Regions from separate parts of the Shewanella acanthi genome, predicted to be linked through region 3. Evidence: predicted binding sites of a transcription regulator. Region 3 holds the regulator's gene; each other region holds the start of a gene.
What was found. Region 3 encodes LexA, which represses DNA repair genes until DNA is damaged. Its sites were predicted from a motif close to TACTGTATNNNNATACAGTA; they were not measured.
Positions count from the first base shown of each region.

Region 1: a site for LexA is predicted at 6,188-6,207, ahead of K0H61_RS07705 (YebG family protein). Genes of this name have one in related genera too.
Region 2: a site for LexA is predicted at 3,681-3,700, ahead of dinB (DNA polymerase IV). Genes of this name have one in related genera too.

Region 1 covers NZ_CP080413.1:1,729,052-1,739,040, reverse strand. Annotated here, with positions in the region: gene pepN (aminopeptidase N) at 1-2,320, opposite strand, end outside; gene prc (carboxy terminal-processing peptidase) at 2,418-4,457, opposite strand; gene proQ (RNA chaperone ProQ) at 4,486-5,121, opposite strand; gene K0H61_RS07710 (GAF domain-containing protein) at 5,403-5,861, opposite strand; gene K0H61_RS07705 (YebG family protein) at 5,877-6,176, opposite strand; gene K0H61_RS07700 (paraquat-inducible protein A) at 6,376-7,008, shown strand; gene K0H61_RS07695 (paraquat-inducible protein A) at 7,022-7,660, shown strand; gene K0H61_RS07690 (MlaD family protein) at 7,638-9,989, shown strand, end outside.
Region 2 covers NZ_CP080413.1:887,927-897,915, reverse strand. Annotated here, with positions in the region: gene K0H61_RS03965 (M17 family metallopeptidase) at 1-780, opposite strand, end outside; gene K0H61_RS03960 (aminoacyl-histidine dipeptidase) at 999-2,459, shown strand; gene dinB (DNA polymerase IV) at 2,579-3,658, opposite strand; gene bfr (bacterioferritin) at 3,850-4,317, opposite strand; gene bfr (bacterioferritin) at 4,328-4,801, opposite strand; gene nqrM ((Na+)-NQR maturation NqrM) at 5,058-5,282, opposite strand; gene K0H61_RS03935 (FAD:protein FMN transferase) at 5,294-6,367, opposite strand; gene nqrF (NADH:ubiquinone reductase (Na(+)-transporting) subunit F) at 6,464-7,720, opposite strand; gene nqrE (NADH:ubiquinone reductase (Na(+)-transporting) subunit E) at 7,767-8,375, opposite strand; gene K0H61_RS03920 (NADH:ubiquinone reductase (Na(+)-transporting) subunit D) at 8,381-9,013, opposite strand; gene K0H61_RS03915 (Na(+)-translocating NADH-quinone reductase subunit C) at 9,013-9,798, opposite strand; gene K0H61_RS03910 (NADH:ubiquinone reductase (Na(+)-transporting) subunit B) at 9,791-9,989, opposite strand, start outside.
Region 3 covers NZ_CP080413.1:3,891,133-3,901,121, forward strand. Annotated here, with positions in the region: gene K0H61_RS16690 (ribonuclease T2 family protein) at 1-172, shown strand, start outside; gene K0H61_RS16695 (VOC family protein) at 257-1,030, opposite strand; gene mtr (tryptophan permease) at 1,183-2,442, opposite strand; gene plsB (glycerol-3-phosphate 1-O-acyltransferase PlsB) at 2,442-4,865, opposite strand; gene lexA (transcriptional repressor LexA) at 5,027-5,647, shown strand; gene K0H61_RS16715 (cell division inhibitor SulA) at 5,644-6,156, shown strand; gene coxB (cytochrome c oxidase subunit II) at 6,559-8,115, shown strand; gene ctaD (cytochrome c oxidase subunit I) at 8,125-9,717, shown strand; gene K0H61_RS16730 (cytochrome c oxidase assembly protein) at 9,719-9,989, shown strand, end outside.

The sequences.
Region 1 (9,989 bases), 2.0 Mb from region 3:
GATAGAGATTACCCGCAGCAAAACTGCCAATGAGAGAACGTACACGGTTAGGATTATTCATGCTAAAACTGGGATGTTGCATAAGTTGCTTAATGCCCTCAATCACATCCTCACTGTCGCGCGTTGCCTGTAGCATAAACCATTTATCCATTACTAATGGCGTATTTTGCCAGCGCTGCTCGAATGCACTCATTAGCGCTGTGCGGCAAGGCAAATCTCCAATATTTGCCGCAGTTAACGCGCCTAAAGCATCGGTCATGTTTTCTGCCTGCTCAAATTGGGATACCACTAATGCTTCCGCATCGACGCTAACGCGGCTTAACCAGATGAGGCACTGATTTTTAAGGGCGCGTGATTTAGCGCAATCAATGTGAGCGAGTGTGCCGTAAACGGCGGTTAACTCATCCTGGCAATAAAGTGCCAGTTCAGATAAGACAAACTCACGTGCTACGCGCAGTGCGTCTAAATCCACCGCATCGGTTTGTTCAACCAGCGCAGAGCTTGATGGCGTTGCCAGAATTTCAGCCATCAATGCCCTATCCAGCTCAGTCGATAACAACACGCCTTTAAAGCCATCTTTGACGCGCTCATCTAAGGTCATGGTTTGATGTAGCTTTACGTGGCTCACATTTTGCCAAATTGCTTGGCTTACTAAGGCAACTGATGCTTCCCAGCGGGCAACTTCGCTTGTCGCATAACGCATCAAATGCACAAGTTGGTCAACTTCGAAGGGATATTCGAGTTTCACTGGCGCGGAGAAATCCTGCAGTAAAGAACATATCGGTTTTTGACTAAATCCTTCAAAGGTAAAAGTCTGCTCTTTTTTAGTGAAGTTAAGCACCTGATTAACCTTCGAATGCCCATTGGCATCGAGCAGCTCAATGCTAAAGGGAATATGCAATGCTTCGTTACAACCCGCAAGTGACTGCACGAGGTTCAACTGATAAGTCCCTTTCATCGCATCGAAACTGTCAGTCACGCTAACAACTGGCGTGCCCGCCTTGCTGTACCAAAGACGGAATTGAGTTAAATCGATGCCGCTCGCATCTTCCATCGCTGCCACAAAATCATCGCAGGTAACCGCTTGGCCGTCGTGACGCTTGAAGTAGAGCTTCATCCCTGCTTGGAAATTCGCCTCCCCCAACAAGGTATGCATCATACGGATGACTTCGGCACCTTTGTCATACACTGTCACTGTGTAAAAATTATTCATCTCAATCACTGAGTCAGGCCTAATTGGATGGGACATCGGGCCTGAATCTTCAGCAAATTGCTGGTTTTTCATCACTTTGATTGCATGAATTCGGTTCACTGCACGCGAGCCTAAATCTGAGCTAAATTCCTGATCGCGAAATACAGTAAGGCCTTCTTTTAAACTCAGCTGGAACCAATCACGGCAAGTAACACGATTACCCGTCCAATTGTGGAAGTACTCGTGGCCAACCACTGACTCGATTCCATGGTAGTCATCATCGGTCGCAGTCAACTTATCGGCGAGCACATATTTAGTGTTGAAAATATTCAGGCCCTTGTTTTCCATTGCGCCCATGTTGAAAAAGTCGACCGCAACAATCATGTAGATATCAAGATCATATTCAAGGTCAAAGCGCGATTCATCCCATGCCATGGATTTCTTGAGTGATGCCATCGCATGTTCGGCCTTATGCAGATTGCCTTTATCGACATATACTTGCAGAACAACTTTACGTTCACTTCGGGTAATAAATTCATCCTGCAGCAGGTCAAAATCACCTGCAACAAGGGCAAATAAATACGCGGGTTTCGGGAACGGATCCTGCCAGCATACATAATGGCGCCCGCCTTCAAGTTCCCCCTGCTCGACTAAATTACCGTTACTCAATAGATAGGGAAATGCCGACTTCTCGGCTTCGATACGGACAGTGTATTTAGCAAGCACATCGGGGCGATCAAGGAAGTAGGTAATACGTCTAAAACCCTCAGCTTCACATTGGGTGCAGTAGGCTCCGTCTGACATATAAAGCCCTTCTAGGCTGGAGTTGGCTGCAGGGTCAAGCTCGGTTTCGATCACCAGTTCAAACTCATTAAGCACGGTTTCAATTAACAGCTGGCCCTCTTTGACTTGGTAAACGACACTTTGACCATTCACAGTCACCGAAACGAGTTTCAGGCCTTCACCGTCGAGAACTAAGGGCTCATTATGCTCGGACGTACGTTTAACAAAGCTTTTAGCCTTCACTTGGGTGTGGTTTGGCGCAAGGTTAAAGTTAAGGTCGATGGTTTCGATTGTAAAAAGGGGAGCTTGATAATCTTTTAAGTATTTGGCTTGGGCTTGTGTCATTTCTTTCCCTTTACGTTGCTGTTCTTATAAGAAAAAACGCGCTATAAGCGCGTTTTAATTTGAATATACCTATACAGGCCATCGTTTTCAGCGAGCACTACTTCGCGTTCGCAAGTTTTTTCGCATCAGCCATGTCGAGGGTGATATAGGCAGTTTCGTCCAAAAACGCATCTGGCGCATCGGTATCATCTTTGATTTCATCCATCGATTTAACCGCGGCTAAACCTTGAGTTGCACGACGATCATTGGTTCTGTCGAGTACTTTCTTCTCATCAGCTTCCCGAGAGGCGATACGTTCGCTTTCGACAAGAGAAATGGTTTTCTCTTTGTGATGCTTTTTAAAATCTGCAATATCTTGATTGATATAACTAAATTCTACGCTGTGCTTAATACGCTCTGCGTGATTTTTATCTAAGCTGGTGACGAGCTCAGGGGTAATATCATTGAGCGCCTGATACTGCGCGACAGGCACTTTATCCCAAGGCAATGCATTTTTCTCTTCCGCTTCACCGTATTCACCCGGATCGAGGGCACTTGGAAAAGCGATATCTGGCGTAACACCTTTTAACTGAGTACTACCACCATCGATACGGTAAAATTTTTGAATGGTATATTGCACGTGACCGATTGGCTTGTCGTACATATCGTAGATACGGCCCAAGCTCTTATGCTGCTGTACCGTACCCTTACCAAAGCTTGACTCACCGACAATTAACGCGCGGTCATAATCCTGCAACGCTGCGGCAAAAATTTCGGACGCTGAGGCACTGTAACGATCAACCATAATGGTTAATGGGCCTGAGTAGGTCGTTTTTCCATCGTTATCACGGTGAGCAGAAACACGACCATCGGCATCACGCACCTGCACCACTGGCCCCATATCGATAAATAGGCCAGTCAGCAGAACTGCTTCAGTTAATGCACCGCCACCGTTGCCACGCAAATCGATAACGATACCTTCAACCTTGGCTTCGTTTAATTTAACTAATTCTTTTTCAACATCCTGGGATAAATTCATATAGAAACCAGGAATTTGTATCACACCGACCTTACGATTGGCGTATTCGCCATCCTTAGGCTCGATGACTTTAGAGGTCGCTGCTCGGTCCTCTAAACGAATTTTGTCGCGCACCAGCGTGATATTGAAGGTCTTAGCATTGGCGCCGCCTTTCTTAGGCAGAATTTGCAGAATGACTTTACTGCCTTTAGGCCCTTTGATCAGTTCGACCACATCATCGAGACGCCAGCCAATCACATCGACGATTTCACCGCCTTCTTGACCAACACCGACAATCTTATCTTCCGCCGATAACTTTTCACTGTCTGCCGCAGGACCACCCGCAATCAAACTCTTAATGACAGTGTAATCGTCTTCAAGTTGCAATTGAGCACCAATACCTTCAAGGCTTAAGTTCATTTCCATTTGGAAACGTTCAGCATTGCGTGGTGACAGGTAGCTAGTGTGCGGCTCGATACTGCGTGAAAACGCATTCATCACAGTTTGGAATACATCTTCACTGTTAGTTTGTGTCAAACGTTTAATTGCGTTGTTGTATCGCTTTTGCAGAATGTCGACAATTTCAGGCCATTTTTTGCCTGCCAACTTGAGATTGAGTGCATCATACTTAACGCGTTGACGCCATAACTCGTTAACCTCTGCTTGATCTTTAGGCCATGCCGCATCTTCCCTATCGTACTCATAGGCATCACCGGGCTTGTTAAAGTCCATTTCATGGTCGAGTAATGACAGTGCATATACAAAACCTTCGTAACGGCGCTTTTGCACTAAATCAAACATTTTATATGCTGGTTCAAGTTCACCTGAACTCAGCATATTGTCGAACTGTGAAGTATAAGATTTGAAGCTGTCTACATCGGCCTGCGTCAGAATGTTACGACGATAGTCGAGCTGCTGCAGATAACGATCGTAGATTTGAGCAGAGAAAGCATCATCAAGTGCAAATCTGTGGTAGTGAGATCGGGTATACAGATCCGTTACCCTCTTACTCGCGACTTTGTGCTGAGCTTCCTGGTGGAGAGTGGGTAACTCGCTGATTTGAATAGTAGGTGGTACAGCCCAAGCTGAAAATCCGACAAAAACTGAGGCAATGGATGTTGCCAAAGTGAGTTTTCGCATCAACAAGTTACTCCATTAAATTAATTGATTACAGCAGAATGTGTTCCGCTTTAACTTTAACCGTTAAACCACTATCCAGTTGCACATGCACGTCTTCTTTGTTGATGTCAGTAATAACACCCGCAACAGGGGTCATTCCTAATTTAACGTTAACGCGTTGTTTCTTGGTCAAATCGGTTAATTGAGCTTGCACTAAATTTACTGCTGGCTCTGCCTTGGGTGCAGCTTTTGCTGGACGCTCGGTCTTACGAGGAGGAACAGCCACCTTTTTAGGGGATTTCTTCGGTGCAGCTTTTTGTGCAGGCTTTGGCGCTTGAGCAGCACGTTTCGCTTTTGCCTTGTCTTGGCTTTCTTTTAGCATAGCCTGAGCATGATCAATATGTTCTTGCTCTAATTCACCGCAAGGCTGGCCATCTAAGTCAACACGGTGAGCACCGGCTTTTACAGACTTCAGGTAACGCCAGCTGCTGGTATAACGTCTTAAGGCGACTCGTAGTTGAGTTTTACTGACTTTAGAATCATCAGCCAACCTTTCAGCCAAATCTTGAAACAATCCGATTTTTAATGGCTTAGTTTCACCTTCAGCAATAAAGCACAAAGGAAATGTTTCATACAAATACGCCAAAATTGCATTGGTGTCGGTCAACTTTTCTGTTGATTCCATCATTACTTCCACAGTCAAAAAAGGGACTACGAATTCGAAGCAATTTATATATCAGCTTCTTACGAGTCGTTTATCTTGGTTAAGCTCACATTTGAGCCAAAGTACAAATTAGCATTGTCGCCGCTGATTCAAAAGTTAAAAACACAAAAGTTAACAATTTTTACGGCTAAACAGTCCAAGTAATTCATCAACAGACGTCAATGAAGCCTTGAACTGCACATGCGTATTATAAGGCGCACGCCACCGAATGCGACTATGAATTATGCGTTATTGTACGCAAATTAAGCAAATAGGCAGCTTTCGAAGCTTTTTACCAACAATTCTAAGCCTTTTTGGTCTTCGGCATCGAAACGATCAAAAATTGGACTATCGATATCCAGTACTGCAACCACTTTACCTTGGGCGTGAACGGGGATAACGATTTCAGAATTACTGGCAGCGTCACAGGCGATATGGCCATCAAACTGATGCACATCGGCAATTCGTTGGGTTTGATCAGCAAGGGCCGCAGTACCACAGACACCTTTACCGAGAGGAATACGCGTACAAGCCACTTTACCTTGGAAGGGACCTAGCACTAACTGTTCACCGCGCATTACATAAAAACCTACCCAGTTGAGCTGTTCAAGGTTTTGGTTTAGTAAGGCTGAAAAGTTAGCCATGCCCGCCACAAGATCGTCTTCCCCATCTAATAAGGCTAAGGCTTGACGATTCAATGACTCATAAAATTCAGATTTCATATACTTCCTAGGAATCTATTCGTCAGCGGTGTCTTTTTTAGGGACTTTTTTCGCTGGATTTGGCTTTGATGCCGTACTATTAACCGGAACAACACCTTTAAGCAAGTTTGTTAGCTCATCTTTATGGTTAGCGAAATAAAATGCGAGCTGTTCGCTCAGACTTTCATCAATTCCTAACTCGGCTTTTTGGATAAAAGGTATGAGGTTATCGGCGATGTCGAGCATCTTATCGTAGGCATCGGCCTCCTTCTTCGATGTGAATGTCATCTTTTCTACCCCTTCTCTTACCACGACAAACTGTGTAATAACTGCCATGATTGTCCTCGCACTGTTTAAATATACAGTAATCAGAATGCCAAAACTCAAGTATTGATGCAAGTATTCTGATAATTCTGATATTATTATGTCGCTTTTCAGTAACACGACGGATTAATTTGTTGTCGTCTCACCTATAATCTCCGTTGTGGCAGAACCTAAACCAGCATTAGCATTGGGGCTAAACTAATATTTTTATATGCATGAAAATACAGCTGATCATTCTGTAATTCTCTGTCGTTCCTGCGACTTAGCGATTCGAAAGCGTGCCTTACCTTCTGGGGTGAGAGCCCTTTGTCCCCGTTGTCATACCGCCCTCTATGACACCCCCTATTGCTCGATGAATGGCATGCTTGCGCTGTGTGTTACCGCTTTTATTTTCTATTTTCCGGCAAACTTTTTTCCCGTTCTTGAGATACATTTTTTGGGCAGTATTCGAACCACGACTGTATTTCAGGGCGCGTTTGCAGTGTTCGACCAAGGTTATTGGGTGGTAGGTATTGCCGTATTTACTGCTGCGGTTTTAGGCCCTGGGCTACTGCTCATGTCAATCATGAGCCAAATTTTGATCGCCAAATGGGGGCTTAACAGTCCATTTTGGCGCCATATCTTGACCGAACTTTTAAAGTTGCAGGGACTATTGTCACAGCTAACCATGCTCGAGATATATGTCATCAGCTTTTTAGTTTCTGCATTCCAATTATCTGACTTTGCAGATATTTATTTCGGAATGGGCACCTTTTGCTTCACAATGTTATTTTTAGTGACCCTGTTCTTACAACGGGAGTACAGTTTGGAGCATATGTGGAGCCTTTTAGATGAGCGTCGCTAACTCACAAAGTAATATGCAAACCAGTACTCAACTTCAAGGCAAAGATTTGAGCCTCTGTTTATGTAAACAGTGCCGCGAACTCAATGATTGTCATCATAGCCATTGCCAGCGCTGTGGTACCGAGTTACAAGTACGCGATGTCGGCAGCTTACAAAAAAGTTGGGCACTACTTATCACGGCCGCCATTTTATTGGTTCCTGCAAATCTCTACCCTATTACTATGCTCACCAATCAAGGGCAAGTTCGCCACGATACGATTTTGTCTGGAATCATCCATTTAGTGCAATCTGACATGCTGCCGATTGCCATTATTGTGTTTATCGCCAGTATTTTAGTGCCTTGGATTAAAATCATAGGCCTTGCTACTTATCTATGCGCCATCAGTTTTCACCTACCGATTTCGAAAAAAACCTTAATGGTAGGCTTTCACATTATTGAGTGGATTGGCCGCTGGTCGATGCTCGATTTGTTTGTGATTTCCCTCACCGTCGCCCTCGTTAATATGGGGCAATTACTGGATGCCAAACCTGCACCTGCGGCCACCGCGTTTGCCCTAGTGATTTTATTGACACAACTGGCCGCAAAAGTATTAGACACTCGTTTACTCTGGGATCGACTGGAACCTCAAGATGACGCAAATCGAAACGCCTAAAGTAGTGAAGAAAAAACTCTTTTCGCCCATTTGGCTCCTCCCCATAGTCGCACTGGCTCTCGGTGCTTGGCTTGGGTTTAAGAGCATTAAAGAATCAGGCATTGAAATTCAAATTCATTTCCCAAGTGCCAGTGGCATTGAAGTGGGGAAAACCTTGGTCAAATACCAAGGTTTAACCGTAGGTAAGGTTAAAGATATCAGTATCGATGATGAGCTTAAGGGGGTGAATGTCAAAGTCATGATGGACTATCGCTCAGGCCCTTTCCTCAATAAGCAAACCCTATTCTGGTTAGTGACGCCAAAAGCCAGTATCACGGGCGTTGAAGGCTTAGACGCCCTGTTCTCGGGTAACTATATCGCCATTCAACCCGGTGAAGGTAACGCTGCAACCTCATTCGAAGCTGAGCGCCAGCCACCACCGATGCAATTAGGCTCAGACGGCGTGATGGTCGAGCTGACTACTGACAAATTAGGCTCCCTCGATGTGGGCTCCCCCATTTTTTACCGTCAAATCCCGGTGGGCAGTGTGGCAAGTTACCGTTTAGACGGAAACGCGAGAGTGATTATCAGCGCCTTTGTTCAGGAGCAATACGCCAGTCTAGTGAAGAAGAACTCCCACTTTTGGAATGTGTCAGGGGTAAAAATCGATGCCAGCCTTGCTGGGGTCAAAGTCAGCTCCGAAAGTCTCGCGTCCATTCTAGCGGGCGGGGTGAGTTTTAGCTCCGATGACAAAGCTCCACGCGCCGTCAACGGTGATAGTTTTGCGCTCTACGATTCCGAAGCCTCCGCCCTCGGTGGTACCGAAGTCACGTTAACCATGAAAGATGGCAACGGCATCGATAAAGGTAGCAACATTGTTTATCGTGGGATCAGTATCGGCAGCATAGAATCAAAACGCTTAAGTGAGGATGGCGTTATCGCTGTCGCTAAATTTGAAGGCCAATATGCCCATCTGCTGACAAAAGACAGTGTCTTTTGGCTTGAAGGTGCGGATATTTCGTTATCGGGCATTAAGCATGCAGAACGACTGCTGACGGGTAATGTGGTCAGTTTTTTACCCGGCAATGATTCTGCCAGCCCGTTACCCGAACGATTCGCTCTACAAGATAAAGCACCAGATTTGATGCAATCGAAAAAACGCAGATTAACGCTTAGTTCAGTCGAGAATATGGGCATCGGCGCTGGCGCAGAAGTGCGCTATAAGCAGCTGCCAATCGGTCAGATTCTGTCGGTAAACCTGAGTAAAGATTTATCAGCCGTCGAATACCAAATCGAGCTGCAACCTGAGTTTGCCAATTTAGTGCGAGCTGACAGTTACTTTGTACCTGAATCTGCCTTAAGTATCGATGCCTCCCTCGATGGCGTGTCGGTCAAAACCCGCGACTTAACCACGCTAAGTAAGGGCGCAATCAGTTTAGTCCCTGGAATGAGTACGGCACCTGTTGCTACTGCAGCAATAATGCCGATTTTCTCATCACTCGACGAAGCAAATCACTTTTTCACTAAGCTGCATCGTACCTACTACACCCTCACTAGCCCAGATGGCGCAGATGTAAGTCAAGGCTCGCCTATTTACTATAAAAAAATGCAGATCGGCAGTGTAGAGTCGGTTACATGGCAAAGCAGCAGCGAAGATTTTGCAATTAAAATTGCCATCGACAAACAGTTTCAACCTTTGCTGCAAAAACCAAAAGTCTTCTGGCGTAACAGTGCCATCGATATAAACGCCAGCCTTGGTGGAATTGATGTCAGTGTCGCCCCCCTTCAAGGCGCACTTAAGGGCAGCATCAGCCTTGGACTATTAGAAAATTCAACGAGCCAACAAACCAGTGCATTTAAGTTATATGACAACAAAGCCCTGGCATTGGCTCAAGCAGAACCCATCCGTATTACCTTACCCGCAAGTGCCAAACTCACTGCTAAGTCAGCTATTCGCTATCAGGGGCATCAAGTAGGCGAAGTCACTCAGGTGAAATTAAATTCGGATCTCAAAACCCTCACGGCAACCGCTTATCTCTATGGCGAGTACGCGGCGCATTTCACGGCCAGCGATACTGAGTATCATATGGTTGATGCGCAAATATCCTTAGCCGCAATAAAGTCCCCAGAAACCTTAATCACTGGCCCTTACCTTGGGGTCTTGCCGGGGAGCAATAGTCAGACTTCGAGCCAATTCAGCGCTCGATTAGTGGAAAGCAGCTATGCCAATGTGCCTGAAGATGCACTAAAACTGACACTAGAAGATGCGGCACTTGGTTCGATGAAAGTCGGCACCCCGATATTCTTTCGCGGAATTAGGATTGGTCAACTCGATGGCTACAGCTTATCT
Region 2 (9,989 bases), 1.1 Mb from region 3:
TTTACCCGCAAACAGGAATGTACGGGTCACTTCGCCCTCTGGCACATATTCCAATTTCACCACCCGCGGTTGATGACGACCCACAGCAAAGGAGGAACGGCCAACGGCGCTCAGCAATGGATAATCACGCTCAAGGCAGTCTTTGTTTTCAACAACAGTCACTTTTAAACCGCTACCATCAAATGCTTGCAGGCAGTAATCGGCAAAGGCTTTTGCCGTCATGCGCTCAGGCTCTGTGCCACATAAATCCCTTGCCAGCACTCGCCCGGCTTCGAGGGCATTAAGTAACTCGCTTTGATGACCGGCAATCGACAGTAATCCAATGGCTTCAAAGGCGGGCTTAATTGCACGCGCTTCACGCAGCTCTAAGGTTTGCCATAATTCTTGGCCACAGGCTAAAGCCGCAACTTCGCTGGCAAACTGATAACGGCTATCCTTTGATGGCGCGATATAGAGTAGTGGACGAGTCGCCCCCGCATCCTTAGCAATCGCGATACCCGCTCTGGCAGCTGCGGCGTAAACACGCACATCGACATATTCATCTTCAGCTTGGGTAACAGGGGAAAGAATTAATCGACCGCCCGCAAGACCTGGGGCAAACAGTAATGTAGGACTCTTACCAACACGTTTATCAACGTTGGCACCATGCTGAGCCAAGAGTGAAATCTCATCGATTGCGATAGAAGATACCTCTGCACTTACCACCACAACCGCATCCCAACCTTCGCCATCAAAAATGGCATTTTCGGTTTTGACATCAACAAAATTTACTTGAAACATGGTCCATCCTTTTTCATTATTTGCCTGCATTATTCATGCTCTAAACACTAATTACCAATCAAAAATTTATGTCATCGCCATCGAAAAAATCCATCTTGGCAACTTTCGCTGCCAAAGTTATCAGCCTCCTTAGGCTAAGGATTATTAGACCGCCGAGAATGTGCTAGAATGCGCTAACTTTTGCCCTATATTCACAATACCTCATGAGGGACAATTCTGTGACAGCGTTAAGCCAGTTATACCCACAGCCATTATGGCAATGGTTTGAACAAATCTGTGCAATTCCCCACCCTTCTAAGCACGAGCAAGCCCTAAGCAAACACATACAAGATTGGGCCAAGAGCAAGTCGCTCGATGTAATTGAAGATGCCGTTGGCAACTTAATCATCCGTAAGAGTGCCACTCCGGGCATGGAAAATCGCAAAGTGGTGGTTATTCAAGCTCATATCGATATGGTGCCACAGAAGAATGCCGATAAAGTGCATGACTTTACAAAGGATCCTATCGAAGCCCATGTTGACGGTGAGTGGGTAAAAGCCAGAGGCACTACCCTAGGCGCGGATAACGGCATTGGTATGGCGTCGGCGCTCGCGATCTTAGGCAGCGATGATATTAAACACGGCCCATTAGAAGTCCTGCTGACCATAGATGAAGAAGCGGGTATGACGGGCGCTTTCGGTCTGCAAGCAGGTATGCTCGATGCTGAAATCCTGATCAACACCGACTCTGAGCAAGAGGGTGAAATCTATATGGGCTGCGCCGGTGGCGTCGATGCTCGAATTACCCTGCCAATGGTATGGCAAGCTTCAGAGCAAAGTTACGCGTCATTCAGCCTGCATCTTTCAGGTTTAAAGGGCGGTCACTCTGGGGTGAACATTCACTTAGGCCGTGGTAATGCAAACAAAATTCTAGCCCGCTTCCTATTTGAAAACGCCGATGATTTGGCACTGGAATTAACCCAGTTCACCGGTGGCTCACTGCGTAACGCTATCCCACGTGAAGCCAATATCAGCTTTATGTTACCCACTGAAAATGTGGACGCGCTGAATGAAAAAGTTAAAGCGTTTGAAGCCTTAATTCGCGCAGAGCTGGCAATTGCCGACCCAGATATGCGCTTAGTGTTAAGCCAAATCGACACGCCAAAACGTGTGATGAGCGAGAACAGCCAAAACACCCTAATCGACTTGCTGCATGTGTGCCCAAATGGCGTAATGCGCATGAGCGATGAAGTGGCGGGCGTGACTGAAACCTCATTAAACGTCGGTGTGATTAACACCAGCGATGAAGAAGTCACCATTCTGTGCTTAATCCGTTCACTCATTGATTCTGGCCGCACTCAGGTTGAAGGCATGCTCAATGCCCTGACCAATCTGGCTGGCGCAGAGATTGAATTTAGCGGTGCCTACCCTGGTTGGAAGCCGGATAACAGCTCGCCAGTGATGGCAATTGTGCGTGAGACCTATGAGTCTATCTACAATAAAGAGCCAGTTATTATGGTGATCCACGCGGGGCTTGAATGTGGTCTGTTTAAGAAGCCTTACCCAGAGATGGACATGGTGTCGATTGGCCCTACCATTCGCTTCCCACACGGCCCAGATGAGATGGTCAATATCGAAACCGTTGGCCAATATTGGGATCTACTCTTAGCGGTATTGGAACGTATTCCTGCGCGCGCATAAGTGCTAAGCGCCTAATGAAGAGTATAAAGGCCGCACTAAGCTATTAACGCTTGTGCGGCCTTTTTATTTAGCTAGCTAAAAATTGGAATTATTTTTGTATCAGAAGCTTAAAAACAATCTTAGAAAGAAAATCCCAATTGGGCGCTATTTACCTCAAGCTTTACCTGTCTACTCTGCTTTCCCTCAGCAAGTCCCACTGAAACCCCTAATAAGCGAATTCCCCTTCCCTCCTGCCTTGCCATTGCTTGAGCGAGCAAATCGTAAAACAGCACAACGGAGACCTCATCGCTACGATGTTCAATGGTCGTTTGCTTAAAATCATTGAACTTAAGCTTTACGACTTGCTTATGGATTTGCCTGTCTTTGGCGCTGCGACTCAAACGCTGGGCTAACTCCTGCAATAACCCCGGCATCACCTGCTGACATTGCTCAAGGGTATGAATATCCTTGGCAAGGGTGGTTTCAACCCCCACTGATTTACGCTCGCGACCAACGGAAATTCCCCGCTCATCGATCCCCTTAGCGCGCTCAGCAAGGACATTGCCAAACTTACCAAAGCGAGCAATCAGCTGCTGAGTCGGGAAGGCTTGCACATCGCCACAGGTATTTAAGCCCAGTGCAGAGAGTTTTTCGGCGGTCACTTTTCCCACCCCTGGAATTTTGCGAAGCGATAAGCTTTTAACAAACTCGGGTAACTCAGAGGGCGTAATCACATATTGGCCGTTGGGTTTATTTAAATCCGACGCCACCTTAGCCAGAAACTTCACCGGTGCGATACCTGCAGAAGCGGTTAAACCTGTCTCGTTAACAATATCGCGGCGGATAGCCTCGGCAATCAAAGTGGCTGAGCCCTTATGGAGTTTACAGTCACTTACATCTAAATAGGCTTCATCTAAGGATAGGGGTTCGATGAGTTCGGTATAACGGCCGAAGATAGCGCGGATCTGCTGCGACACATCTTTATAGACCTGCATCCGCCCCGGAACCAAAATAAGATCGGGACATAACTTCAGTGCATAAGCCGTTGCCATGGCGGAGCGTACCCCAAATTTACGGGCTTCATAATTACAAGTGCTGATCACCCCACGACACTCCAGGCTGCCACCCACGGCAAGGGGTTTACCGCGGTATTCGGGAAAGTCCCGCATTTCCACCGCAGCAAAGTAGCAGTCCATATCGATGTGAATGATTTTACGCACTTGAATACCCCCAGCAATAAAATACTGTATATAAAAACAGTAATCAAGTAACACCTTGAAAATTGCGATCGAAGACACGCTTGGGATCGCTTGCTGTGAAACCAGCAAAAAGGCAGTAAAAAGCCAGCAAATGCTGGCTTAAGATCTGGATACAATACTCAGACTTATCGTTATTTTTTCATTGCTAATAGTTACATCTTAGATTGCAGATAGTTAGGCAAACCGATTTTCGAGATAAGTCCAAGTTGCTTCTCGAGCCAGTACATATGATCCGATTCGGTATCATCGAGTAATACTTCAAGGATTTCCCGTGTCTGGTAATCCTTTTTCTGCTCGCAAAGTGCAATCACCTTACGCAGTGCGTCCGCAACTTTGTACTCGTAATTCAGGTCATTACGCAGCATCTCCTCGACGTTTGAACCAATATTCAGCGGCTCACGGGCGGCGACATTGGGCGTGCCTTCGAGGAATAAAATGCGTTGTACTAGCTTAGCAGCATGTTGTTTTTCATCGTCTGATTCGTGGGCAATGCGCTCGTATAGCTCATTTAGTCCCCAATCTTCGTACATATGGGCATGGACAAAATATTGATCCATCGCCGATAGCTCCCCTGTCAGGAGCTGATTCAGTGCATCGATAACGTCTTTATCGCCTTTCATAACGCAGCTCCTATGACTCGCTCATTTGGGATTGAAGGTAGTTTTGGATGCCAGTTAAGCCGATTAACTCAAGCTGTGCTTCGAGCCAATCTAAGTGTTCTTCTTCATCCTCAAGTAAATCCTCGAGTAGATCGCGGCTGACATAGTCTTGCTCGACCTCACATATTGTGATGGCGTTACGCAGTAACGAGAGTTCTTCTTGAACTATCGCGATATCACAATCGAACATTTCTTCACAATGCTCACCAATGCGCAATTTTTCGAGTTGCTGAAGATTGGGTAAGCCCTCTAGAAATAATATCCGCTCGATAAGTTTATCGGCATGCTTCATATCCTGAATGGATTTTTTGTATTCGGCATGATTAAGCTTTTCCAGCGCCCAATGTTTAAACATTCGAGCGTGGAGGAAATATTGGTTAATAGCGGTCAATTCACAGGTAAGTACCCGATTTAATTGCCCCACCACTTTTGGATGACCTTTCATAACTTGCGTCCTTGATAGGCTGAAATTTGATCTATGTCAAATTTCAGCCTAGTACAGACTTAACGCTTTCTCAAATTTCTAAATAATTTCATCTAGTTAATGATAAAAACCATTCTCATTTTCGCTTAGGTTTGCGTACATTATCATTCGCCATAAGCCGAGGAATATTTGGCAGTTATTGATGATTAAGGAGGAGAATTTAACAATGGGAAGCAAAAAATAGCCTCCAAAGGGAGGCTATTTTTCAAAAGAGTGATTAGATAATGCGGTCTTTCGTCAGTTTCTCACGGCGAGCTTCTTCAGCTGCCATACGACGTTTACGCTTGTCACAGGGATCATCGCAATCGCATGCTTTCTCAATCCCTAACACACCTAAACCGCCACAGCTCCCTTCAACGGCCTTACGCTTGATGATATAACCTATGGACATAAGCAAAAAGAACAATAATAAAATCACAAATGCCGCGATAAAAGTGCTCATGTTAACTCCAACTACTTAATGAAAGGCTTAAAGGCTTCGCTGTAGTATACCTTAAAACCTTCGCCCTGCTTTTCGATTAGCATTATCGCCAAGTGCTCTTTCTTGGCAAGTTCCAATGATGCCTCGGTACCTAATACCATCATTGCGGTCGCAAAGCCGTCGGCGGTCATACAGTCTTTATGCAAGACGGTAACAGATGCTAACTTATGATTGATAGGTAAACCAGTGCGTGGATCAATAATATGCGTAAAACGTTGGCCTTCTTCCTCATAGTAATTGCGATAATCACCTGAAGTCGCCATCGCCATAGTGCCAGGTTCAATCACCTGCTGCACCGCCATACCTTCATCCGTTGGCTTCTCAATTGCGACTTTCCAGGCACTGCCATCGGCCTTAGTGCCCTTAACGCTAAGCTCACCGCCAATTTCAACCAGATAACCCGTTGAGTGATACTTGTCTAAAATCGACGCCACTTTATCGACGCCAAAGCCCTTGGCAATCGACGATAAATCCACATAGAGGTAAGCATTGTGTTTACTTAAACGATTGCCGTCGATAGACAGCTCATGGATACCGGTTTTGGCTTTTGCCGCATCAATTTGTGCCTGAGTAGGCACCTTAGTAGGACGCTTATCTGGGCCAAAGCCCCATAAATTCACTAATGGTCCTAGGGTGATATCTAAGGCTTTATCGCTCACCTCGAATAAACGCATGCCCTCTTTCACCACTTTGATTGTATCGGAAGAAACTTCAACGCTCTGCTCAAGGGGGAGTTGGTTGAAGCGCGATAACTCAGAGTCGGGACGATAGGTCGACATCTGGTTGTTGACCTGCTCTAGGGCCAAGTCAATTTCAGCCTGCAGCAACTGGGCTGTTGGCATATGTTCGCTAGGAACCACTTTAATATGGTAGGTTGTACCCATAGTGCTGCCCGAAAGAGAGATTACCTCATCCTTTTTCGCACAGCCCGCCATAACAAAAGCAAGGCCAGCAACTAGCAGCCAACTAATAGAATTCTTGAGAGATAAGTGCTTTAACGCTGAAGTGTTTAACACTGGAGTTTTTAACGCTAGGGTCTTAAACATAGTGACTAACAACTCTTTTGGGGCTCTATAATGCAAAAGTTGCAGATGAGAGCGTTACTCCACATCTGCAACTCTTCGTTTCTTGGTCTAACTTAATTAGCCGCCGAAGTCATCCAGAAGGATGTTTTCGTCTTCTACACCAAGATTCTTTAACATACCGATTACGGCCGCGTTCATCATTGGAGGTCCACACATGTAGAACTCACAATCTTCTGGGGCTTCGTGGTCTCTCAGGTAGTTTTCATATAACACGTTGTGAATGAAACCTGTGTAACCTTCCCAGTTATCCTCCGGTTGAGGATCTGACAGCGCCACGTGCCATACGAAGTTATCGTTTTCAGCCGCTAGGCCGTCAAAGTCTTCTACGTAGAACATTTCACGTTTAGAACGCGCACCGTACCAGAAGCTCATCTTACGCTTAGACTTAAGACGCTTCAGTTGGTCAAAAATGTGTGAACGCATTGGTGCCATACCCGCACCACCACCGATGAATACCATTTCTGCATCGGTATCCTTCGCAAAGAATTCACCGAATGGTCCAGAAATAGTCACTTTATCACCGGCCTTAAGGCTCCAAATGTAAGATGACATCTTACCGCATGGTAAGCTCAAGTTACGTGGAGGTGGCGTAGCGATACGTACGTTTAGCATGATGATGCCAAACTCTTCTGGGTAGTTAGCCATTGAGTATGCACGGATTGTTTCTTCATCAACCTTAGATTCTAAGTTGAAGAAACCGAAGTGTTCCCAATCGCCACGGTATTTTGCCGGTACATCGAAATCAGCATATTTAACATGGTGTGCTGGCGCTTCGATCTGGATGTAACCACCCGCACGGAACGGAACAGACTCACCATCAGGAATTTGCAGCTTCAGCTCTTTAATGAAGGTTGCTTTGTTATCGTTAGAGATAACAGTACATTCCCACTTCTTAATACCAAAGATTTCTTCGTCAAGCTCGATTTCCATGTCGTTCTTAACGTTCACCTGGCAAGACAGACGACAACCTTTACGGGCGTCACCTTTGCTGATGTGATCGAGTTCGGTCGGCAGAATATCACCGCCACCAGACTTCACCACTACGCGACACTGGCCACAAGAACCACCGCCACCACAGGCGCTTGATACGAAGATACCGTTGTTCGCTAACGCGCCTAACAGCTTGCCACCGGCACCGGTTGTAATCGCTTTTTCAGGATCGTCATTGATGCCGATCGTGATGTCACCGCTTGATACTAGCTTAGATTTAGCGAACAGAATCACTAAAACTAAGATAAGTACGATAGCAGTAAACATACTCACACCGAGGTAAACCTCAAGCGGAGTAGATTTAAAAATACCAAGAATATCCATTAACTTATCCTTAGAAGGTCCAAATCAAGAAGCCGTTTGGTGTCTCTTACAGAGACACACCAGAAAACGACATGAAACCTAAGGCCATTAAACCAGCGCTGATAAAGGTAATACCTAAACCACGCAGACCATTAGGCACGTCGGCATACTTCAGCTTCTCACGGATACCGGCCATCAATACGATAGCTAATGCCCAGCCCAAACCAGAGCCAAAACCGAATACCACACTTTCGCCCAGCTTATAGTCACGCTCAACCATGAATGACACTGCACCGAAAATCGCACAGTTCACAGTGATCAGAGGTAAGAAGATACCTAACGCGTTGTACAAAGGCGGAAAGTACTTATCCAGTGCCATTTCCAGAATTTGAACTAAAGCTGCAATCACACCGATAAAGGTAATGAATTTTAAGAAGCTTAAATCAGCTTCAGCCGCACCAGCCCAAGCCAGCGCACCAGGCGCTAACAGCCCTTGGTAAATAACTTGGTTAGCAGGAACAGAGATAGTCAACACGACAATTACTGCAACCCCGAGGCCCATTGCCGTGGTCACTTTCTTCGACACAGCTAAGAAAGTACACATACCAAGGAAGAAGGCCAGTGCCATGTTTTCAATGAAAACAGAGCGAATTAACAGGCTAATATAATGTTCCATCGCACTTACCCTTTTGCTTCAACTTGCTCTGGCTTATAGGTACGAATAATCCAGATCAGGATACCAATCAGGAAGAACGCACTTGGCGGCAGTAATAGCAGACCGTTTGGTTGATACCAACCACCGTCAGAGATCTTGTGCAGAATCTCAACACCGAACAGTGAGCCGTTACCAAACAGTTCACGAACAAAACCAACAGATAGCAGAATTGCACCGTAACCTAAACCGTTACCGATACCATCCATGAAGCTCATCATTGGTGGTGTTTTCATCGCATAGGCTTCAGCGCGACCCATTACGATACAGTTCGTAATGATAAGGCCAACGAAAACCGATAGCTGCTTAGAGATCTGATAAGCATAAGCCTGCAGGAATTGGTCAACCACGATTACCAAAGAAGCAATAATGGTCATCTGCACGATAATACGCACACTGCTAGGAATGTGGTTACGGATCATTGAGATAAACAGGTTAGAAAACGCTGTTACCGCAGTTAACGCCAACGTCATTACCAGTGCAGTTTCGAGCTTGCTCGTTACCGCCAGCGCACTACAAACACCAAGGATTTGCAGGGCAATTGGGTTGTTGTTGATGATAGGTCCAGTCAGAACCTGTTTCAGTCCTTTAGAGTCAGACATTAGCTGAGACCTCCATTGCGTGCTTTTTCAATGAAACTCGCAAAACCTTCTTTACCTAACCAGAATGTCAGAGAGTGTTGAACACCGTTACTGGTCAGCGTCGCACCTGACAGTGCATCAACACCGAATTCAGTGCTCGCCACTGCAGGGTTTTTAGTTACGCTAATAGCAATGTTACCTTGCTCATCGAATAACTTCTTACCTTGCCACTTGGCTTTCCACTGCGGGTTTTGTACTTCGCCACCTAAGCCAGGGGTTTCACCTTGCTCGTAGTAAACTAAGCTCTGGATGGTGTTTAAGTCAGCATCTAACGCGAGGAAAGCGTACATGGTTGACCACAGGCCATAACCGTGAACTGGCAGAATCACGCTCGTTAATTTACCTTGGTCGTCACGAACGAGGTAAACCACAGCATCTTCAGCAACACGCTTAACTGAAGCGATATCGTTTTCAGGTACAAATGAAGCCTTTAGATCGCGAGACGCTTTGCGTTGATCGAAAGTATTTGCGTCACCTTCAACCCAATCACCAGACTTTAAGTTAACCAGTTTGGCTTCGATGTGCTTGCCATAGGTTTCTAAGATTTGCGTTTTAGAAACTTTACCGGCTTTAGTATCGATTAAACCCGCTGCTTCAAGGATGTACTTTTGCTTATCAAGCAGTTTGTTTTCCGCTTGAGTTGGGCGCAGTAACACCGCTGCAGTAGATACAAATATCGCACAGATCAGACACAGGCCGACGACGATAAATAACGTTCTTCCGAACGAATCCTTATTGCTAGCCACGAGCAATCCTCCGCTTGATATTTGCCTGAACCACGAAGTGGTCGAACAATGGCGCGAACAGGTTAGCAAACAGAATTGCTAACATCATGCCTTCTGGGAATGCAGGGTTGATCACACGGATAAACACAGCCATTGCACCAATCAAGATACCGTAGGCCCATTTAGCTTGGTTTGTGAATGACGCAGACACA
Region 3 (9,989 bases):
TTCACAGAGCAAGTTGTCACTGGTGTGTGCTAAGGGACTACTGAGTGAAATAAGATTAAGTCTGCCGCAAACCATCGAAAGCCAAGACTCGCTGCCTTCCCTTTTGGCAAAAGCACCAAAGGCCAAGAAAGGCAATTGCCCAGAGACTATCGCTATTGACCAACCCAATTAAATCTACATCATGACCTGCCCAAAGAAATCACCCCAAGCCAGAGTGCTCAGGGTGGTTTCATGTCAACTTAAGCATATATGTCGGCTATAGCTGATCAAGCTTAATCACCGCAAAGGTTGCCCCTTGGGGATCGGCAATTACAGAAAAACGGCCGACATCGGGAATATCACTTGGCGGCACACATATCTGCGCCCCTAACTCCTGCGCCTTTGCGGCAAACCCATCACAATGTCCCACCACAAAATAGGGCATCCAATGTGCGCCAATATCACCCCATTCGGGCATCATTTTCATCATGCCACCAATGGACTGGCCATCGATTTGCCACTCTGTGTAATCGACTCCAGGGACATTGCTTGGGCGCGTTGTCCACGGAAACAACAGTGTGTAAAAACCTTCTTCAGTGCGTGGCTGCCGACAGGCGAGTTCGACCCAACATAAAGTATTTTCTTCACCCTGACGGCGAGCACCAATATGATTTTTAGCCTGCCATAGGGCAAATCGTGCCCCTTCAGGATCGCTCACCTGCGCCATGATTCCCGCATCACCAACAACATGGGGGCCAATGTGTAACTGGCCACCTCCGGCAATAATATTAGCAATGCTAGCCTCAATATCATCCACAGAAAAATACACCCGCCAATGGCTAGGTATATGTTTATCCACAGCAGGAATTTGATACATAGCCCCCAGATCATCCCCCTCAAGGTTAAAGAGGGAAAACTTTCCCTCGGGGATTGGCATTTCGATCGAGTCCCAGCCAAAGAGTGCATGGTAAAATTTTTGCGCGCCAACCCAATCATGGCTCCCGAGTTCAACCCAACAGGCATTTCCAGCTGCATACTGAGTAATCTTCATTTGTGGCTCCTAACATTTCGCAATGCTAGGAGTTAAGCTGGATATTGTTTACCTGTCCAGTTTGAGCACTAAAAAGATGATAGTATTGGAAAATAGCAAACAAAAAGCCCTCGTAAAGAGGGCTTAAATCTATTCACTAATGTGAAATAACATTAGGAGAACTGCGGCAATAAGTTCGCCATTGCTAACAAGTGACATGCACCAGTAACTATGCCGAACAGCACCACTATCGCAATAAGCGGAGTACCGCCAAAGACACGATAACTGCCTTTATTTGGAAATAGTTGTCTAGACTTGTAGGCCATCAGCGCAGGAACAATTACCGCCCACACCGTTGCCGCCAGCGCCGCAAAACCAATCGCAATTAAGAAACCATTAGGGAAGAGTAAGCCCAAAATCGTCGGTGGCACAAAGGTCACTAATGCGGTTTTAATACGACCACTAGCCGAATCATCAAACCCAAAAAGGTCGGCCAGATAGTCAAACAAACCTAAGGTCACCCCAAGGAAGGAAGAAGCTACTGCAAGGTTAGCAAACAGAGTTAACATGCTGTTTAACCAGCTACTTGCCATCACCTTTGAAAGCGCGCCAACCAGCACGCCCATGTTACCGCCCTGGGCAATAATCTCGCTAAACTGGCTACGGTGAATGTTACCCATAGTCGCCACTAACCAGCAGCTATAGATAATCAGCGCGATAAAAGTACCGACAAATATCGCCTTAATAATGGTATTAGGTGCCTCTTTGCCATAGTACTTCACTAAGCTTGGCACATTGCCGTGGTAGCCAAAACTTGCCAAGCCAAAAGGCAATGCCGCCCAAAGGTAGGGTAAGTACTTTGGCGTGCCATCGGGCTTGGCAAGCTTAGTCACATCGACTTCGATTAGCAGATTACCAATAGCAAGGAAGAAGGTAATGATCATCCCGCCGAGCATAATAGTCGTAATGCGATCCACCGCCTTAGTGCTGACTAAGACAATGCTGGCTAGCACCACAGCAAACACGAGTCCCGCCACACTTTGCGGCAACTCTAGGCCCATGCCCTGAAGGCTATGATTGACTATCGAGCCACCACCACTAATGTAAGCATAGGTAAGAATATAGAGCACGAAGGCGATAGAAACGCCATTAACGATACGCCAGAACTGACCCAAGGTCTCTTTAGTTAATGTATCGAAACTCGCGCCAGGCTCAAAGTGCAAGTTGGTTTCAAGCAGTAATAAGCCTGACATCAACATACAAAACCAAATACCAAGCAACATTAATACCGAATAACCAAACCACATACCCGCGCCAACAACGGGGAGGGAAAACATCCCCGCACCCACCGTGGTGCCTGCAATAATCATGGCGCCACCAAGCAAGGACTTACCCACTGGCGGATGTTTTGCCGCATTCATATGGTTAGCCATTAGCTATTTGGCTCCGCAGTCACACTGGCTACGATAGTCTGTCTGACAGAAGCGCTAAGCAGATTATTGGCTTGGTCACGAATACGTTCGACGCCTGACTTGTCTTCTTTGTCGGAGAAATATCCCAGTTCTTTTAGCTTAACACTCAACGTGTTATAGAGTTTTTTATCGTAGAACTCTGGTGCGGCAATGCCATGCAGCGCACCTAAACGTTGAGCTAGCAGATGACTCTCTGATTCCAGCTCCGCACGCTCCATCTTAGGTCTATGAGCTAACAGATTGAAAATAATAGCGTAGCGTTGCAGGGTTTCACTGACGCTGCCCGCAAGTAACAGCATCTTGCTGGTATGTTCATTCACAAGTGACAAGGAATCTTGGCCTTCTATTAACTCCTGCTCAATAAAGAGATCGAGTATTTGATTCACATAGGCCGACACATCCTTAATCCCCATAAATAGCTCGGCTTTCAGCAGCGGATAGAAGTCATTGACGACATCAAGGATCTGCTGACGGGAAATCTGCTTATGGTTGGTTAAACAGCTGGCGATTAACGACGGAATAATAAATAAATGAATGATATTGTTGCGATAATAGGTCATCGAAATAGCCTGTTTCGCATCAATTGAAACGATTTCACCTAACTGATCAGCGCAAATAGAGAACTTGTTGAGCTCAATCCCCTGCTGCACTAAATGCTTACCATCTCCTTCCGCAACCGACGTGAATGAGGTGTAAGGCACCTTTTTGAGCAGCGTTAAGTACAAGTCCAGCTGGGTTTCGAGTTGTCGGCGTTCAAGGGCATTCTGCTCAGACGCTAACAACACTAAGCTAGTCAGTGTGATAGAACTTGCCGCCGCTGCATTGTTAATACGGGTCATGACCTGATTAGCCAGCTGATTCACCGCTGGTGTTAACCAAGATGGTTTTTGCTCTGGATCATCGGCAAGTTCAGTGCGCCAATTCGGTGCCGTTTCATTTAAGAAGTTTTGCAGTGTAATAGGCTCACCGAAGTTAACATAACCTTGGCCAAAATTGCCTAATTTACGAATAGCGCCAAAGACTTGCCATACAGATTCTTTCTCTTTTTTCTTACCGCTTAACTCTTTGTGGTAAGTGGCCACTTCCATGACATGGTCATAGCCTAAATAAACCGGTACTAAGGTAACTGGGCGCTCGATACCTCGCAGCACGCTGTTCATGGTCATTGCGATCATGCCGGTCTTAGGCGCGAGCAGACGACCGGTACGTGAACGCCCGCCCTCGGAGAAATATTCCACCGAATAGCCCTTAGCAAACAGCTGATCTAGATATTCACGGAATACGGCGGTATAGAGTTTATTACCGTTGAAACTACGGCGAATAAAGAAGGCGCCGCCACGACGGAACAGAGGCCCCGCTGGCCAGAAGTTCAGGTTAATACCTGCCGCAATATGCGGTGGCACCATGCCTTGGTAGTACAGAATATAGGATAACAACAAATAATCCATGTGGCTGCGATGGCATGGTACGTAAACGATTTCGTGACCATCGTGGTGCAGCTGACGGATTTGTTCGGCACCTTTAATGTTGATACCGCTGTAGAGCTTGTTCCATAACCAAGTTAAGAAACGCTCGGCAATACGCACTAGGTTATCGGAGTAATCGGCTGCAATTTCATCAAGATATTCAATTGCTGTCTCACGCGCCTGGCTCTCGGAAATCTTCTTGCTGGCAGCCTCTTCCTGAATCGCCTTACGCAGGGATTCTGACTTCAGTAACGAATGGAACATTGCCTGACGATTTGGCAGTACAGGACCTGTCATGACCTTACGTTGACGGCGGAAATGCACCCGTGCAACCCGCGCCAGTTTATGGGCAATTCCCATATCCGTACCGTGCTCGTCAGCCATATAGCGCAGCGACACAGCATTAGAAAACTGCACGAAATTATGCCGACCAAGGAACAAAATCATTAAACACTTACGAAGCCAAGTTGGGCTCTCGCGTTCGAGTACCGCCGCTTTCATTGAATCGTCTTCTTTACCTGGCGTCCGACCCCAGTAAAGGCTAACTGGCACCAGCTGAATATCAAGTTCAGGCTTTTCTTTATGGATAGCCAATAAACGCATAAAGCATTCTAGAAAAGATTCATTACCCGCACGTTTACCAAACAAGGGCTTACGCCCCTCGAGACACACAACGCGTGGCGCAACGACGCCATTGACCACCAGCGGTTCATAGGGGCTAGGAAGGCCTAGTTTTTCAGTGATTTCACTTAAAGCAGCAATATCACTGATGGATTCTGTTTTCATTACATAGGCAAGCGGTCTGGAGGCATCCAGATTAAGATCGGCAAAGGGATCCTGAGGCACCACGATAGTGTGCACTAAATGTTTCTGGATCCAACGTAATGATTTTAACCAAAAAGAGTCTTGTTTAGGCATTATTGTTATGCAAAGTAAATACGTTCATTAGCCCAATAGAATACCAGATAGTGGGGAATGTTCGCCAATACTCTCCTACTTGGTTAAAGAATGGTTAATACTTGCACTACATAAAATACTGTATATACTAACAGTAACTGTATGGAAAAACAGGAAACACCATGAGACCCTTGACGCCACGCCAAGCTGAAATTTTAGAGCTAATTAAACGTAATATTGCCGAGACAGGCATGCCACCGACGCGGGCTGAAATCGCTACCCGTTTGGGTTTTAAGAGCGCAAATGCCGCCGAGGAGCATCTTAAAGCTTTGGCTAAAAAAGGCTGCATCGAGATCATGCCTGGCACCTCCCGCGGCATTCGTCTCCCCGTTGAGGAAGAAGACAACAGCGAAAATGGTTTGCCGCTCATCGGCCAAGTCGCCGCAGGCGAACCTATTCTTGCCCAAGAGCACGTTGAACAGTACTACCAAGTTGACCCGAGTATGTTCCACCCCGCTGCAGACTTTCTGTTGCGCGTGAGGGGCGACAGTATGAAAAACATCGGCATCCTCGAAGGCGACCTATTAGCCGTTCATAAAGTGCAACAAGCCCGTAACGGCCAAGTCGTCGTTGCCCGAGTTGACGATGATGTCACAGTGAAACGATTCGAAAAGCAAGGCAACTTAGTTTATTTGCATGCCGAAAACGATGACTACTCGCCTATCAAGGTCGATTTAAGTTTCCAAAGCCTGACAATTGAAGGACTCGCCGTCGGGGTGATCCGCAACGGAGATTGGCTATGAACAAACTACTAGGTAATGCCCCACGTCACCCAGGGTTATGGTTAGATACCGTGCGTGACGCAGATACTGACTGGCAGCATACCCCCATTATGTTTATGCCGACCCAATCCCAAGGCAAACAAGAGCTGATGCAACTGAGCCAACAGTTAGCCCTGTTAAGCCAGCAGGGACGTTGGGTGGTACTAATCAATCCTCCAAGCATCGGCTATAAACAATTACTCGCCAGCGCCGGTGTGCGTATGGACAGTGTATTACTAGTGCATGCTAAGGACGATGTTGAAACACTTTGGGCGATGGAAAAGGCTTTGACCAGTGGCACCTCAAGTGCCGTGATCACTTGGAGCCATTCCCTCGATGCTCGTGATAATCGCCGCCTGCAAATTGTTGCAAAAAGCGCCAGAGCAATGGGAATAGTAATCGAGGGAAGTGATACCCAATCTCATGCTAACGACCATGGCAACTCACCAACATGTTTCGGTCAAACGACCTATTTTGGTGCAATGCATTAAATATTTTTCCCGCTGATTTTGCTTGAAAGCCGCCTCACCTATGCATGTGAGGCTTTTTTTTGGCGATTTTCAGACAATTAGAGTAATAAGTGAGCTTGATCAAAATTTAAACTGCATTTATGTTTGATTCAGGTTGCGGTTAAATACCACAACTTTAGGCAAATTTTCGAGCGCTATATCGAATTCCACTTGCCCAACAATATTGAGAACAATGGGTGTATTCAGCAGTATGTGCCAGTGTGGCTAATTCCAGCAGTAACAATACTTAATCAAAAGTAAGCCGCTAACGCACGTTGAAGTCAAAATCGCTTTTTTGGGAACTGAAGAGTTTGCATAGAGTTGAGACTTACTGTGTTGCTCTTCTTTGTAGTTGCTTTTCGCAATTGGCAGAGGAGAAGTCTTGTGAAGCAATGGTTGTATTGTTTACTCGCGGTGCTATTCGCCCCGCCTCTCGCCGCAGAGAATATGCGGTTCAACATGACTCAAGGCGTAACAGAAATCAGTGGCAAGGTTTACCACCTTCACATGACCATTCTGTACATCTGCTGTGCTATTGGACTTGTGGTATTTGGTGTGATGATTTACGCCATGATCAATCACCGCAAATCCAAAGGTGCAGTTGCTTCACACTTCCACGAAAGTACTAAAGTCGAAATCGCTTGGACCATCATCCCCTTCCTGATCTTAATTATGATGGCCATTCCTGCGACTAAGACCTTAATCGCCATGGAAGATCCTACTAACGCAGATCTCACCGTTAAAGTCACAGGCTCACAGTGGAAATGGCACTACAGCTATTTCGACCAAGACATTGAGTTTTACAGCATTCTTGCCACCCCAAGGGCACAAATTGAAGGTGCCGAAGCCAAAGGGGAGCATTATCTGCTCGAAGTCGATAAACCTCTCGTGTTGCCAATCCATCGAAAAATCCGCTTCTTGATGACCTCAGAAGATGTAATCCATTCATGGTGGGTACCTGCCTTTGCAGTAAAAAAAGACGCTAACCCTGGTTTTATCAACGAGGCTTGGACTCGCATTGATGAACCCGGAATTTATCGTGGCCAGTGTGCCGAACTGTGTGGTAAAGACCACGGCTTTATGCCGATTGTGGTCAAGGCGCTACCGGAAGCAGAGTTCGATTCTTGGGTTGCTGATCAGAAACAAGCGGCGGGCGCCGCTGCCGCTGCCGCACAGGCAGCGCTGTCACAAACCCTATCGATGGATGAATTAATGGCCCAGGGCGAACAGGTGTATCTTGCACGCTGCGCTGCCTGCCACCAGCCCAACGGTGAAGGTTTGCAGGGTGTATTTCCCGCCCTTAAAGGCAGTCCAATTGCAACGGGGCCTGTTGGAGCTCACTTAGATATTGTCCTGCACGGCAAGAGTGGCACAGCCATGCAAGCCTTCGCTAAACAGCTGACAACTCAAGAAATGGCCGCCGTTGTCACCTACGAGCGAAATGCTTGGGGTAATAACGCTGGCGATACGGTTCAAGCTAAGGATGTGGATGCCTATCTTAACGGTAATGCTGACACTGCCACTGAGTCCAAAGCAACACCTGCTGCGACAACCGAATCCACACCCGAACCAGCCGCTTCGTCACAACCTGAATCCGTTGCCAGTGCCGATCCCGCAAGCTTTCCAACGCTCTCCCATGATGAGCTCATGGCTGAGGGGGAAAAAGTTTATGCCGCCACCTGCGCTGCCTGCCACCAGCTAACGGGAACAGGGATGCCTCCTGCCTTCCCAGCGCTTGCGGCTAGCGCCATCGCGACTGGTCCCGTGGAAAATCACATCGATATAGTGAAGCATGGCAAAACTGGCACCGCGATGCAGGCATTTGGCACACAACTCACAGCTGAGCAGCTTGCTGCCGTCATTACCTATGAGCGCAATGCGTGGGGCAATAATACCGGCGATACAGTGCAAGCCGCTGATGTCGCACGCCAAGGACAGTAGGGGATAACAATGAGCACACTGACACAAGATCAAGTTGCTGGCCATGATGACCACCATCATGGCGCACCTGCGGGTATCATGCGCTGGATACTCACCACGAACCACAAAGACATCGGAACCCTGTATTTATGGTTCAGCTTCATCATGTTTTTGACTGGTGGCGCTATGGCAATGGTAATCCGCGCCGAGCTTTTTCAACCGGGGTTACAATTAGTCGAACCTAACTTCTTTAACCAAATGACCACAGTCCACGGCCTTATCATGGTATTTGGCGCCGTCATGCCAGCCTTTACCGGTCTAGCTAACTGGCTGATTCCAATGATGATTGGCGCGCCAGATATGGCACTACCAAGGATGAACAACTGGAGCTTTTGGATCCTACCCTTTGCCTTTGCGATCCTTTTGAGCTCCTTATTTATGGAAGGCGGCGGCCCCAACTTTGGCTGGACCTTCTACGCCCCCTTATCAACCACCTATAGCGCAGATAGCACCGCCCTTTTCGTATTCTCTATTCATATCATGGGGATAAGTTCAATTATGGGTGCAATCAACGTCATTGTGACCATAGTTAACCTACGTGCCCCCGGCATGACCTGGATGAAATTACCGCTGTTCGTTTGGACTTGGCTGATTACTGCATTTCTGCTTATCGCTGTGATGCCAGTGCTTGCGGGTGCCGTCACTATGGTGCTGACCGATAAGTATTTTGGTACTAGCTTCTTCGATGCCGCTGGCGGTGGTGACCCAGTAATGTTCCAGCATATTTTCTGGTTCTTCGGCCACCCCGAAGTGTACATCATGATCCTGCCCTCCTTCGGCATCATTTCAGCCATTGTGCCAGCCTTCAGTCGAAAAAGATTATTCGGTTATGCATCAATGGTATATGCCACGGCGAGTATCGCAATTTTGTCTTTCCTCGTCTGGGCCCACCACATGTTTACCACTGGGATGCCGGTATTTGCAGAACTGTTTTTCATGTACTGCACTATGCTGATTGCGGTGCCAACAGGGGTAAAAGTGTTTAACTGGGTAGCAACCATGTGGCGCGGCTCATTGAGCTTCGAAACCCCGATGTTATTCGCCGTCGCCTTTATCATTCTATTCACTATCGGCGGATTTTCAGGGCTGATGCTGGCTATCACACCCGCCGACTTTCAGTACCACGACACTTACTTTGTGGTTGCCCACTTCCATTATGTGTTAGTGACTGGCGCCATCTTCTCCATTATGGCCGCAGCCTATTATTGGCTGCCTAAATGGACTGGGCACATGTACGATGAAAAGCTCGGCCAATGGCACTTCTGGTGCTCGGTTATATCGGTCAACGTGTTGTTTTTCCCTATGCATTTCCTTGGCCTTGCGGGTATGCCAAGGCGCATTCCCGATTACTCGATTCAATTTGCCGATGTGAACCAAATTGTGTCGATTGGCGGCTTTGCTTTCGGTCTATCACAATTAATTTTCCTCGTGCTAGTGATTAAGTGCATCAAAGGTGGAGAAAAAGCACCGGACAAACCCTGGGAGGGCAGCGAAGGCTTAGAGTGGACCCTGCCAAGTCCTGCGCCCTATCACTCCTTTAGTACACCGCCAGAGGTGAAATAAGATGGCAAACCCAGTGCCGACATCCAAGTCAAATAACAAGCTTATCAGTCTATTGGTCATAGGCTGTGTGGCGATGTTTGGCTTTGGATTCGCACTGGTACCACTCTACGATGTACTGTGTGAAAAATTGGGCATTAACGGTAAGACTTCAAATACGGCAAGCAGTTATAGCGAAATCACCGTCGATAACGACCGAATTGTCACTGTGGAGTTTATCTCCCAAGTACAAAGCGGGATGCCCTGGCGCTTTGAGCCACAAATCAAGCGCCTCA